3 regions of the Brevibacillus sp. BD137 genome follow, and region 2 is predicted to be linked to each of the others. Evidence: predicted binding sites of a transcription regulator. Region 2 holds the regulator's gene; each other region holds the start of a gene.

Region 1 (4,289 bases), on a different contig from region 2:
AAAGTATTTACAATCATGTCGGGTTGCTTGAAATTCCCGTTGTGGAAATTGATCGGGTATGCCGCGATTGGACGGGCAGTCAAATTTTACGCAGTTGGACTCTTGTTCTATTTTTACGGTAAAATGGCGGAAAATATGGTCCATAACGTTTCTCTCTATATCTTTCTCACCGTGGTGCCGCTCATCTTGGTCGGGTTATGGGTGAAGAAAATTGTCGCCAAGCGCCGCCAGCTGAAAATGGAAAGTACTGGCGTCAGCAATGGCATCAATGAGAAACTCATGAATAAATAAAGAAGATCGTAAAAAGCAAAGAAACCCCAATCGGGGTTTCTTTTTTTACAACTGTTAACCTTTTTTCACTCGAATTACATCATCCTCGACATCAATGACCATTGCTGTCACATTGTCTTCTTCCATCACCAGATCCGCAATGCCATCCTCAACATATTGCTGAATCACGCGGCGCAATGGACGTGCCCCGAAGGCAGGGTTGTAGCCCAGCTCAGCCAGCTTTTCTTTTGCGGCATCTGTCACGCTGATCTCCATTCCTTGCTCAGACAGATTGCCCATGACATCTTGCAGCAGCAGATCGACGATTTTGACCAAATCCTGTTTTTCCAGATGAGCAAAGGAAATGATCGAGTCGAAGCGGTTCAGGAACTCCGGCTTGAAGTACGCTCCCAGAGAATCCAGCACGGTGGCAGGCTCGGGCGCTTGTGCTCCAAAGCCAACGGAGATTTTACGCTCGATCACACCGGCATTGCTCGTCGCAATGATGACCGTCTCCTTAAAATTCACCGTACGGCCCTGACTATCTGTCAGACGGCCATCCTCCAAAATTTGCAGGAACATGTGCATCACGTCCGGATGTGCTTTTTCGATCTCATCCAGCAGGATAATGCTGTATGGATTGCGGCGTACGCGCTCTGTCAGCTGACCTGCTTCCTCATGACCGACGTAGCCAGGAGGAGAACCGATCAATTTGGATACCGAGTGCTTCTCCATGTACTCGCTCATATCGAGGCGGATCATGGAATCACGGGTACCAAACAGCTCTTCTGCCAGCGCTTTGGACAGCTCTGTTTTCCCTACGCCAGTCGGACCGACGAACAGGAAGGAAGCAATCGGTCTGTTTTTCGGTTTCAGACCTGCACGACTGCGTCGAATCGCCTTCGCTACTTGTGTGACCGCCTCGGACTGGCCAATGACTTTTGCTTCCAAATGAGCTGCCAGGTTTTTCATTTTCATCTGCTCATCACTTTGCAGCTTAGTAACAGGAATCCCCGTCTTTTGCTCGATCAAGGCTTGGATTTCTGTGACGTCAACCTTAACGCGTTGTTCCTTGCCCTCGATTTGATCCAGCTTCTCTAAAATGCCCGCTTCCTCGTCTCGCAGACGGGCAGCTCGTTCGTATGCTTCTTGCTCTGTCGCTTCCTTTTTCTCCTGATTGATTTGCGCCAGACGCTCATGCAACTCTGACGTATCCACCACGGAGGATCTCAGGTTCAAGCGCGAGCCCACTTCATCCATGAGATCAATCGCCTTATCGGGCAAGAATCGATCCTGGATGTAACGATGGGAGTATTCCACGGAGGCACGGATGACATCATCCGAGTAAGCGACTTGGTGGAATGCTTCGTATTTCGGGCGCAAACCTTTCAAAATCTCGATGGCTTGTTCTACGGTTGGTTCCTTGACCATGACTGGCTGCAGGCGGCGCTCCAGTGCAGCGTCTTTTTCAATCACGCGATACTCTTTTAATGTAGTTGCCCCAATCAGCTGCAACTCACCGCGAGCAAGAGCTGGCTTCAGAATGTTCCCTGCATCCATAGATCCTTCCGCAGAGCCTGCCCCCACCAAGAGATGAATCTCATCCACAAACAGGATGACGTTTTTGCGTTTTTGCAGCTCAGCAATCACTTGCTTCATTTTTTCCTCGAACTGTCCGCGAATTCCCGTTCCTGCAACTAGAGAGGCGACATCTAAAATGTACACCTGCTTGTTTTTCAGCTTGGTCGGTACTTGCCCTTCCGTAATGCGCAGAGCGAGGCCTTCCGCAATCGCCGTCTTCCCGACCCCTGGCTCCCCGATCAGAACCGGATTGTTTTTGTTGCGACGGTTCAAAATCTCAATGACACGCTCGATTTCTTGTTCGCGTCCAATCACAGGGTCAATTAGTCCGGCACGTGCCGCATCGTTTAGATTACGGCCCAGGTCATCGAGGATGCCCCCACCGCGTTCTGGCGCTTGTCGCTGCGGTTGACCGGAAGCTTTGCCCGGATTCATCTGGCCTTGAGCAAAGCCTTGCAGGAACTCATCCAGTCCAGAGAAGGAGGAGAAAGGACTAAAGCCCATACCCACTCCCATTTTGTTGGTCAGCTTTGTTTTGCAATCCTGGCACAGATCGTATTTTTGTTGCTGATTTTGTACACGTATATGAACTGTCACAGTTGCTTCTCGTTGTTTACAGATTTCACAATGCATATTCAATCCCCCCAAAAGCGTTGTTTTGGAATTCAGAAGACCTTTGACCTTTTCTGACCTTCGTTGACTTTATTATAGTTTGACCTTTTTTGACTTTCAAGAGGGATTGTATGGTTTTTTACACTTTGCTCTTTTGCAAGTAAGGAACGATTGAAAGTAACCCGATAACGGCGAAACAAGCCCCTACCCACAATGGTGAAACAAGTCCATAGCCACTGCTGATCCCGATCCCGCCTAAGAAAGAACCAATGGCAACACCCAATGTAATAAAAGAAGTATGCAACGTGTTTACCATCGTCCCACTGCCTGCTGTATTCATGACGCGCGCAATCATGGCCGGATTCATCGCTACACCCGTCAACCCAATCAGAACAATGGACAGCACCGCGATCCATTTATTTTCGGCACCTACCGCAAACAGAACCAATGCCCCTAGGAGGATGCTTAATCCCGTTACAAGGATTCGCATGGTAAAACGATCAGCAAGTCTGCCAATCACGATATTTCCGATCACGGTCGCGATACCGTAAAGGGCAAGCAAATACGGGATGCTCGCATCCGAAAATGCCGTTACTTCCGTAAGAATCGGAGTAAAATAACTAAACGCTGCGAAGGTACCGCCAATGATCAGCATACTCGTTGCATACGCGGCCCAAAGGTGCGGATTTTGAAAACTGGCAAGCTCATCCTTTGCGTTCATCCGATCTTTTTGTGTGGAGGAAGGGAGCAGCCATTGAATCAAAATCCCTGATAGCAATACAACGATAGCAACAGCCCAAAAGCTCATTCTCCAGCCGAAATATTGTGCAATCACAGTTGTCAGGGGGAGTCCTACGACAGTAGCAATCATTAAGCCTGCCAAAACAATCGAAGCGGCCTTTCCCCGTGAATGAGGGGGAACCAAGCCGGCTGAAATACTGACAGAGATGCCAAACGCAGCGGATGAGGCAATACCCGTTAGGATACGCGCAAGCATCATCGACTCGTAATTCCAAGCCATTGATCCTAACGTTTGACCAATAAAGAAGACGGCAATCAATGATAGCAACGCTTGTTTTCGGCGAATGTGCAGGAGCGTTGCTGTTAGTAGCGGGCCCCCTATCACCATTGCACCCGCATACGCCGTAATGAAATACCCGATGGATGAGATCGATACGCCGAAATCATAGGCAAGGTCATTCATCATACCTGCCACCATAAATTCAGAAGTCGTCATTGCAAAAATCGCTACCGCTAACAAATAAATCATCGACGGCATGAGGAAGCCCTCCTTACTTATTATTGTAACAATCGGTACAAAAATAACTCAAAAAAAGAGCGCATTACGCGCCGAAGATAGATTCCATGGTCCCCTTCATAATTTGTTCAGCCAATGTCCGATTCTGTGTGGATGTATTCAATACACGAAAACCGTAGTAACTGCTTAAAAATAGGCTTGCCAAATCCACCGCAGATCGTTTTTGAGAGATTTCACCCGTTCGCAAGCCTTCCTCCATCACTTTTTCCATGGTATCCTTCAGAAGTTCAACATGCCTGGAGACGATTTCTTCAATCTTGGGATCGTCTTTTGCCCGTTCCAATCCCGCATTGATCAGCAAACATCCCTTTGGATTCGTTGATTCAAAGTCTTCCACGAATGCCCACGCTAAAAAATTTTGCAACCGTTTTTTCACAGAATCCGGACCTTCCAATAATGCCCGCTGTTCACGAATCCCGGTATCGTGATAGTGTTCCACCACTGCAAGATACAGGTCCTGTTTGCTGCCAAACGTATTGTACAAGCTGCCTTTCCCTAGTCCAGTATC
Region 2 (4,289 bases):
ACTCTTGTGATTCTACTACGCGTAGACGTTCGCGGATTAGCCTTGCCCTTCTTTCGTCGCGTTGGTCCGGAGTGAGCTTTTGACCAGCGTGGTGTTGTAAAAAACCTGGCTGTGTCGTGACCAACAGTTCGTTTAAGACGAGCGGAGATACATTAGGAATGATGCCTAGATCAATCCCCAGACGTACATCTGACAGGCGCTGAGCCGCTTCCTTGGACTCTACCGTACGGGCATACATCAAGATACCATACGACCGAAAAATCCGATCCTCCAAAGAAACCCTGGTATGCTCCAGCAAGTAAGTGCGTGCCACACGCTCTTGCTCAATAATCTGTCTGGCCACACCATAAAGATTGGAAAGGATATCCGACTCAGACATCCCCAGTGTGACCTGATTGGATAACTGAAAAAGATTCCCTAGAGCTTCGCTGCCCTCTCCGTAAATTCCTCTAACGACCAGACCAACTTGATTAATCGCCTGTAAAATTCTGCTGATCTGCTGCGTCATCACCAGAGCGGGCAGGTGCAGCATCACGGATGCACGAATTCCCGTACCCACATTGGTTGGGCAGCTTGTAAGATACCCTCGAGTTTCGTCGAACGCGTAGTTCAAGCTTTTCTCAAAAATGTCGTCTATCTTCGTACCTATTTCCCATGCCTCGTTCAAACGAAACCCGGGTAATAGTACCTGTATTCGAATGTGGTCTTCTTCATTAACCATAATGCTGACAGACTCATCTTCCCGAAGCAATACGGCACCTTTACGGGATTCCTCTGCCAGATGAGGGCTAATCAGATGCTTTTCTACGAGCACCCGTTTTTCTAACGGGTTAATTTGATCCATATGGATGACCTGAAGCTGATGCCGTTTGCGCATTGCCTCCGAATCGCTTACTTCCGTTACCTTTCTGACGACTTCCTCGGCCTGCGAGTCCGTTGCCAATAACGGAAAAGGGTGCTGGCGCAGGTTACGGGCGATACGCAGCCGTGTACTTATGACAATGTCGGAATCAGGACCTTCTCCTTTCATCCAATTGCTCCACGGGTTTTGCATAAACTGCTTTTGGGACATAACCAGCTAACCTCCCTTGCTACGATTGGGCCATTTTTTGTTCCAATGCTCGAATTCGATCACGCATTTCTGCAGCCTTCTCGAACTCCTCACTGGCGACATGACTTTGCAGCGCTTGCTTTAGTTGCTCCAGCTCTTTACGGATCTTCAGTTTGCCACCGGTACGCTCTGGTACTTTTCCACTATGCTGTGTGTTTCCATGAATCCGGCGGAAAAGTGGGTCCAGTCGATCCCCCAAAAAGGTGTAGCAATCACTACAGCCAAATCGGCCGCTTTTACTAAATTGAGAATATGTGAGTCCACATGTTTCGCATTGAAGCGGCTTATTCGTTGCCGTTTCGCGTCCATTCTTTTGCATGGGATCAAATTTTAAAAGTCCTGACAGGAGATTGTTGATGCTGAAGTTGTGAAAGCCGGTAAAGACGTCCCCTTTTTCATGAGCGCATTGCTCGCAAATATGGTATTCGGTTTTTTCGCCATTGACGATTTTCGTCAAATGAAGTGTCGCCGGTCGTTTTCCGCATTCCTCACAGTTCATAACATCATACCTCCTTTTACTTCAACAAGATTGCCGCGATCATCTGCTTTAAAATATTTGCCCGCAAACGATCCCGCAATTCGGCTTCCAGAGTCAAAACGTTTCGCGAGGTAGCGATTTTCATCAAGGTGGCTTCTCTAATGTTGACTAACCCTTCCTCTAATAGTCTTTCTACGATCGCATTTCCCACACTCTGACTGATGCTCTCTCCAATCAGTTCTTCTGTTAGCAATTCCTGCAAGCGTGCTTTGCTGACAATCTGCACCTTGCGTATGCGAATATACCCGCCGCCCCCGCGCTTACTCTCTACGAGGTATCCTTTTTGAACGGTAAAGCGCGTATTGATGACGTAATTGATCTGAGACGGCACACATTGAAAATGGTCGGCAAGCTCACTACGCTGAATCTCGATCGATCCATTGGGACTGTTAGTAAGGATGCTTTTCAAGTGATGTTCAATGATGTCCGAGATGTTTCGCAAGTCATCGCCTCCTATTCCTCTGTGTATGTTCTTATGAGGTTACCTATTGACTTTGACTATCTTTGACGTTAATTATAATGGGTTTAGTGCGTGCCCGCAAGTGTCCCTTACACATTCTAGTGTGGGCAAAAGAGGGTCGCTTGAAACTTGGACATGATCAACAAAAAAACCACTCCCTGAGGAATGGTTTATGCTTGTTCTTGCTTATTGGTGTCGATTGCTGGCAAATGATTCAGTAGCTGAGAGAAGCTGGTGATGATAACATCTGCCCCATCAAGCTCGCCTGGTTTCGCAAAACCAAAGTCACATCCAATGGTAAATAAACCGTTTGTCTTGCCTGCTTCCACGTCGGAGTGACGATCTCCTACCATGATGGCCTGCCCAATTTTGTAATCAGACAACAGTTTTGCAACCAGGTCATTTTTGGAATGCGTGCGGAAACGACCAGCCGAGTACAGGTCTGTCATCAGCGGCTTTAACTCGTATGCCTGACAAATGGCATCGATGTACTCTTCCTGCCCATTGCTTGCTACAAATAAAGCAAATCCTTTTTCATGCAGCTTTTCTAAGGTTGATTTTACATCCGGATATAGCTCGGTCACTTTTTCTTTGAGTAACTGGATTTCATTGTCTAGCAAGAAGGCATCTGCTGACCGAATGGCTTCTCCACTCGCACCCGGCAGTAATTTGTCCCAGATCTGCTCGATCGTCATTCCCAGTACATTGATCAGTTCACGTTCGTCAGGGGTTTCTCCTTGCCATAGCCCTTTTTGACGAAGCTGGTCAAACGTTCGAATAAAAGCGGGGGTCGACAGCTTTTCTGTTTGTAGTAACGTGCCATCCATATCAAATAATATCGCGAATGGTGCAGTCATGGGTTCCTCCATTTTGTCTGGCTAGGCAGCTATTCTACTTTTCTTGGCAACATATTCATATCATCCATGATAAACTCAGTAATTCGTTGTGCAGCATCTGGCTTCGAGATTTTTTGTCCCATTCTACGCATATATTCCACCTTGGACGGGCTATGCAATAGTTCATCGATAAAGTAAATCAACTGCTCGGATAGATTCGCGTGTACCGCACACCCATTATTGAGCAAAAAGTGGCTATTCCTCTCTTCCTGTCCAGGCAGAGGGTTGTAAACAATCATGGGTACCCGTTTACTCATTACTTCAGCTGATGTAAGTCCGCCTGATTTGGTGACAATTAAATCAGCCGTTTCCAAGTATTCGTGGAAGTTATTGATGAATTTTAGCGGAACGACTTCATGCCGATACGTACGATTTGTCACCTTATTGTATAGCTTGTCGTTTGTCCCTGTTAACACAAAGGTTTTCAAGGGAATGTTAATCTCTTCTAGCCCATCTAATACCTTTTCCATCGAGCCGAGACCCAATCCGCCCCCCGAAAGAATAATGCTCTTTTGTTCAGGAGCGAGACCGAGCTTTTGCCGAATCAATTCGGGTTCCAATGGCAAACTGAATTTCTTCATGATAGGAATGCCCATCGGAATGAATTTTTGATGATCCTGTCGATAAACGTCTAACAGGTAATACAGCTGCTCATGACCGATGAAGTAATAATTGATATGGTGATTAATCCATGAAGGATGGATGGTATAGTCAGTAATAATCGTATAGATTGGTTCCTTCCAATCATTTCTTCCCTTCAGTACGGAGAGCATACAGCTTGCAAACGGATGCGTAGCAATAAAGGCATCAGGCTGTACACTGTTGATCAACTTTTTCAGTTTGTTTGCCAATAACTTATTCATTAGCACATTCATATCAAAGAAACGGGTTTTTTCTGTATTATGATAAATTCTGCCCCACATCTTGGGTGACAGCCTCAACAGATTCATATAGCTTTCCAGCAAAATCTTGTGAAAGGTGGGGCTAATATACTCCAACGTATCGATAATCATTGATGTGCAACCACTCTCAGCCAAGCTTTCTTGCATGGCCCGCGCTGCCTGGTTGTGTCCGTTACCGATGGAAGCGGAAAAGATTAGAATTTTTTTCATGAACGATTCTCCTTCATAACCTCGCCTACTCCAACGCCTGGATCAGGTACCTTCTCATGTTAGTCTACCCCAAGACCCGTCTGCAAGAGGGAACTTGTCGGTCATTCGGCCTAACTTATCGACAAAATAATCGCGAGTTTGACTTCTTGCTGCAAGATACGTTAAAACAAAA
Region 3 (4,289 bases), on a different contig from region 2:
GCGCGACCTTCACATCCTGCAAACGCACGGGCATCTTTTCGGAGTGAAAGGCTCTCTTCTGCGCCTTCATTACCGTGCAGAAGAGGTCGGGGCAAATGTAGTCGTATTCGGTCACTCCCATGTACCTGTCTGTGGAGTAGAAAGAGACATTTTGTTTCTAAATCCAGGTAGCCTGCAAATGCCACGAGGTTTTCACGTACCGACATACGCTCTTTTAGAAGAGACAGGAACGAGCCCGACAGAAACTTACATATCCGTGGCGTTTTATGATCATGCAGGCAACCCGGTTCCACAATTGGGAGGGAACTATTCTGTTCGTCGACCAATGAGGTCTTCTTGAAAACTAAAAGATTTGTGCTATACTAGAATGGTTATAATGGCTAGAATATTATCATCCGAGCCTGCGAAGATACCATGGCGCGGCTGGCGATGTTCTGTTATTCGATTTAGGAGGGGAAGTTTACGTGGCAGCAAATTGGGAAAAGGTAGAGAATAACCAGGGAGTCCTGACGATTGAAGTAGATGCTACGCAAGTAGACGCAGCATTGGATCAAGCGTTTAAAAAAGTGGTTCAAAAAGTTCAAGTTCCAGGATTCCGCAAAGGAAAAGTACCACGCAAAATGTTCGAATCCCGTTTTGGTGTAGAATCTTTGTACCAAGACGCTCTTGACATTCTGCTTCCAACTGCATACGGACAAGCTGTTCGTGAAGCTGGTATCGAGCCAGTAGATCGTCCAGAAGTAGACGTAACGCAAATGGAACAAGGGAAAAACCTGATCTTCAAAGCGACTGTAACTGTGAAGCCTGAAGTGAAGCTGGGCGACTACAAAGGTCTGTCCATCGAAGAAAAAGACTTCTCTGTAACAGAAGAGAGCGTTGACGCTGAACTGAAGCGCATGCAAGAGCGTCATGCTGAGCTCGTAGCAGTAGAAGAGGGTGCCGCACAAACAGGCGATATCGCTGTAATCGATTTCGAAGGCTTCCAAGACGGAGTAGCTTTTGAAGGCGGTAAAGCGGAAGATTATTCTCTGGAACTGGGTTCCGGTACTTTCATCGCAGGGTTCGAAGAGCAACTGGCTGGCTTGAACATCGGCGAAGAAAAAGAAATTACCGTAACTTTCCCTGAAGAGTACCACTCTCCTAACCTCGCTGGTAAAGAAGCGGTATTCAAAGTGAAACTGAACAGCCTGAAGCGCAAAAACATGCCTGTTTTGGATGATGAGTTTGCCAAAGACGTGAGCGAGTTCGACACGCTGGAAGAGCTGAAAGCAGACACCAAGAAAAAACTCGAAGAAAAAACAGCGCAAGAAAAAGATCAATATGTTCGTGAGCAACTCGTTCTGAAAGCAGCTGAAAACGCTGAGATCGATTTGCCAGCAGTAATGGTTGAGCATGAATTGGATCAAATGGTTAATGAATTTGGTCAACGTCTGCAATACCAAGGCATGACGCTGGAACTGTACTACCAGTTCTCCGGCATGGATGAGAGCCAACTGCGTGATCAATTGCGTACAGACGCAACATCCCGTGTTCGCACTTCCTTGACTTTGGAAGCAATTGGCAAAGCGGAAAACATCGAAGCAACAGAAGAAGACGTAAACGCAGAACTGGATAAACTGGCTGGCGTATACGGCCGCCCAGCAGATGAGCTGCGCAAAATCTTCTCCGCACAAGATGGCATGGTTGCTCTGTACCGCGATGTGCAAACTCGCAAAACAGTAGATTTGCTGGTTGCAGAAAGCAAAGTAACAGCATAAGCTTAGAAGAACGCATGATTGGTCAGAGGGCAGGCTAACCCTGACGCTGGCTGTCAAGACCACAAGGCACGAGTGTATCGTGCCTTGTTTTTCCACCATTGACTTTTTTCGGCAAAGGAGGAAAATACATAATGTTAATCCCTATGGTCATCGAGCAAACAAGCAGGGGAGAGCGTTCCTACGATATTTACTCGCGCCTCCTGAAAGACCGGATTATTCTTTTGGGCACCGAGATTGATGATGAAATCGCCAATCTGGTTGTCGCTCAGCTGCTATTCTTGCAGGCAGAAGATCCGGACAAAGACATATCGCTATACATAAACTCTCCAGGTGGCTCTGTTACAGCAGGAATGGCCATTTATGACACCATGCAGTACATCAAACCGGATGTGTCCACGATTTGTGTGGGCATGGCTGCCAGTATGGGTGCTTTCCTGTTGGCTGCTGGTGCAAAAGGCAAGCGCTTTGCTCTGCCAAACGCCGAGGTGATGATTCACCAACCGCTCGGCGGTGTGCGTGGGCAAGCAGAAGACATCCGCATTCATGCGGAATGGATTATGAAAACGAAGCGCCAGCTGAATGAGATTTTGTCTGAGCGGACAGGTCAGCCTTATGAACGCGTAGAGCAAGATACAGACCGCGACAATTTCATGAGTGCAGAAGAAGCAAAGGCCTACGGATTGATTGACTCTATTATCGAACGCAAAAACTGACCCGTTGTGAGGTGAAGCGCATGTTTAAGTTTAACGACGACAAAGGCCAACTGAAGTGTTCCTTCTGCGGCAAGTCCCAGGAACAGGTGCGCAAGCTGGTAGCTGGTCCTGGTGTTTACATTTGTGACGAATGTATCGAACTGTGCAATGAAATTGTACAGGAAGAACTGGGCACTGAAGAAGAAATCGATATGAAAGAAATTCCAAAGCCAGTGGAAATTCGCAAAATCTTGGACGACTATGTCATCGGTCAAGATATGGCGAAGAAATCCTTGTCTGTAGCGGTGTACAACCACTACAAACGGATTAATTCCGGGGCGAAGATCGAGGATGTGGAGCTGCAAAAATCCAACATCATGCTGATCGGTCCGACTGGTAGCGGGAAAACGTTGCTCGCGCAAACATTGGCGCGCATTCTGAATGTACCTTTCGCGATTGCGGACGCAACTTCTCTGACAGAAGCAGGCTATGTGGGCGAAGACGTTGAAAACATCTTGCTCAAGCTCATTCAAGCTGCTGACTATGATGTGGAGAAGGCTGAAAAAGGAATCATTTACATCGACGAGATTGATAAGGTAGCCCGCAAATCGGAAAACCCATCCATCACGCGTGATGTATCTGGTGAAGGCGTTCAGCAAGCGCTCTTGAAAATTTTGGAGGGTACCGTTGCGAGTGTTCCACCACAAGGCGGACGCAAGCATCCTCACCAAGAGTTCATCCAAATCGACACGTCGAACATTTTGTTCATCTGCGGCGGTGCATTTGATGGCGTCGAGCAGATTATCAAGCGTCGCTTGGGTAAAAAAGTTATCGGTTTCGGTGCAGACTTCGGCGATGGCGTAAAAGGCGATCTGAAAGCCGGAGAATACCTGAAATACATTTTGCCGGAAGACCTGCTGAAATTTGGTCTGATTCCGGAGTTCGTTGGTCGTTTGCCAGTGCTGGCTACTTTGGAGCCGCTGGATGAGGAGACGCTCGTGCGTATCCTGACAGAGCCGAAAAACTCTTTGGTGAAACAGTACCAAAAACTGCTGAGTCTCGACGGTGTTGAGCTGGAGTTCGATAACGGTGCGCTGCTGCAAATCGCCAAAGAGGCGATTAAGCGCAACACTGGTGCGCGCGGACTGCGTGCGATTATCGAACAAATCATGCTCGATATGATGTATGAGCTTCCTTCCAGAGAAGACGTCAACAAGTGTGTCATTACCGAAGAAACGGTACGCGATAAAGTGAAGCCGCAACTGTTGACCAAAGAAGGCCAGGAATTGCACGAAGAAACAGCCTAAGCATTGTCTACAAAAACCATCTCGTTATCAGCGAGGTGGTTTTTTGTTGGTGGTTTACGTCTACGCTTGCGGGGCAATACTACTTGATATCGTTCAAGAGAAGCTTTACATATGCACAATACGGTCATGAACGTGCTCCTCTCTCTTCGGAGGACAAAAGTTGACCGCAAGCGAAGACGCATGGGAGGGACTGCATATGGACTATACGACATTGGTCATTGCTGTCATTGAAGTGGTTGTTGGTATCGTGATCGGCACCTACTTTTGGAACTTGCTGCGAGCGCAGAGAAACACGAAAACCTCAACCGAAAAGGAATCGCGCAAGGATCTTGATTCCATTCGTAAAATGAGAATGGTTGCGTTGACAGAACCTCTGTCAGAGAGAACAAGACCAGCGACTTTGGAAGAAATTGTAGGACAAGAAGATGGGCTTCGCGCGTTGCGTGCCGCTTTGTGCGGTCCCAACCCACAGCATGTCATTATTTATGGACCACCAGGTGTAGGCAAGACCGCAGCGGCTAGGGTCGTACTGG

The links. The regulator CtsR, encoded in region 2, represses protease genes until heat stress. The targets are predictions, from matches to a motif close to ATGGTCAATAAAGGTCAAACA.
Region 1: the regulator CtsR is predicted to act here: its motif matches at 2,525-2,545, upstream of ODZ53_RS18310 (ATP-dependent Clp protease ATP-binding subunit).
Region 3: the regulator CtsR is predicted to act here: its motif matches at 1,843-1,863, upstream of clpP (ATP-dependent Clp endopeptidase proteolytic subunit ClpP).

What each region holds. Positions count from the first base shown of each region.
Region 1 is NZ_JAOTNO010000008.1:106,586-110,874, forward strand. It holds gene ODZ53_RS18305 (YqaA family protein) at 1-291, shown strand, start outside; gene ODZ53_RS18310 (ATP-dependent Clp protease ATP-binding subunit) at 346-2,484, opposite strand; gene ODZ53_RS18315 (MFS transporter) at 2,603-3,742, opposite strand; gene ODZ53_RS18320 (TetR/AcrR family transcriptional regulator) at 3,807-4,289, opposite strand, start outside.
Region 2 is NZ_JAOTNO010000018.1:76,965-81,253, forward strand. It holds gene mcsB (protein-arginine kinase McsB) at 1-1,072, opposite strand, end outside; gene mcsA (protein-arginine kinase activator protein McsA) at 1,092-1,610, opposite strand; gene ODZ53_RS26840 (CtsR family transcriptional regulator) at 1,627-2,091, opposite strand; gene ODZ53_RS26845 (HAD hydrolase-like protein) at 2,280-2,966, opposite strand; gene ODZ53_RS26850 (MGDG synthase family glycosyltransferase) at 2,996-4,117, opposite strand.
Region 3 is NZ_JAOTNO010000006.1:145,637-149,925, reverse strand. It holds gene ODZ53_RS15580 (metallophosphoesterase family protein) at 1-340, shown strand, start outside; gene tig (trigger factor) at 465-1,757, shown strand; gene clpP (ATP-dependent Clp endopeptidase proteolytic subunit ClpP) at 1,889-2,470, shown strand; gene clpX (ATP-dependent protease ATP-binding subunit ClpX) at 2,491-3,756, shown strand; gene lonB (ATP-dependent protease LonB) at 3,953-4,289, shown strand, end outside.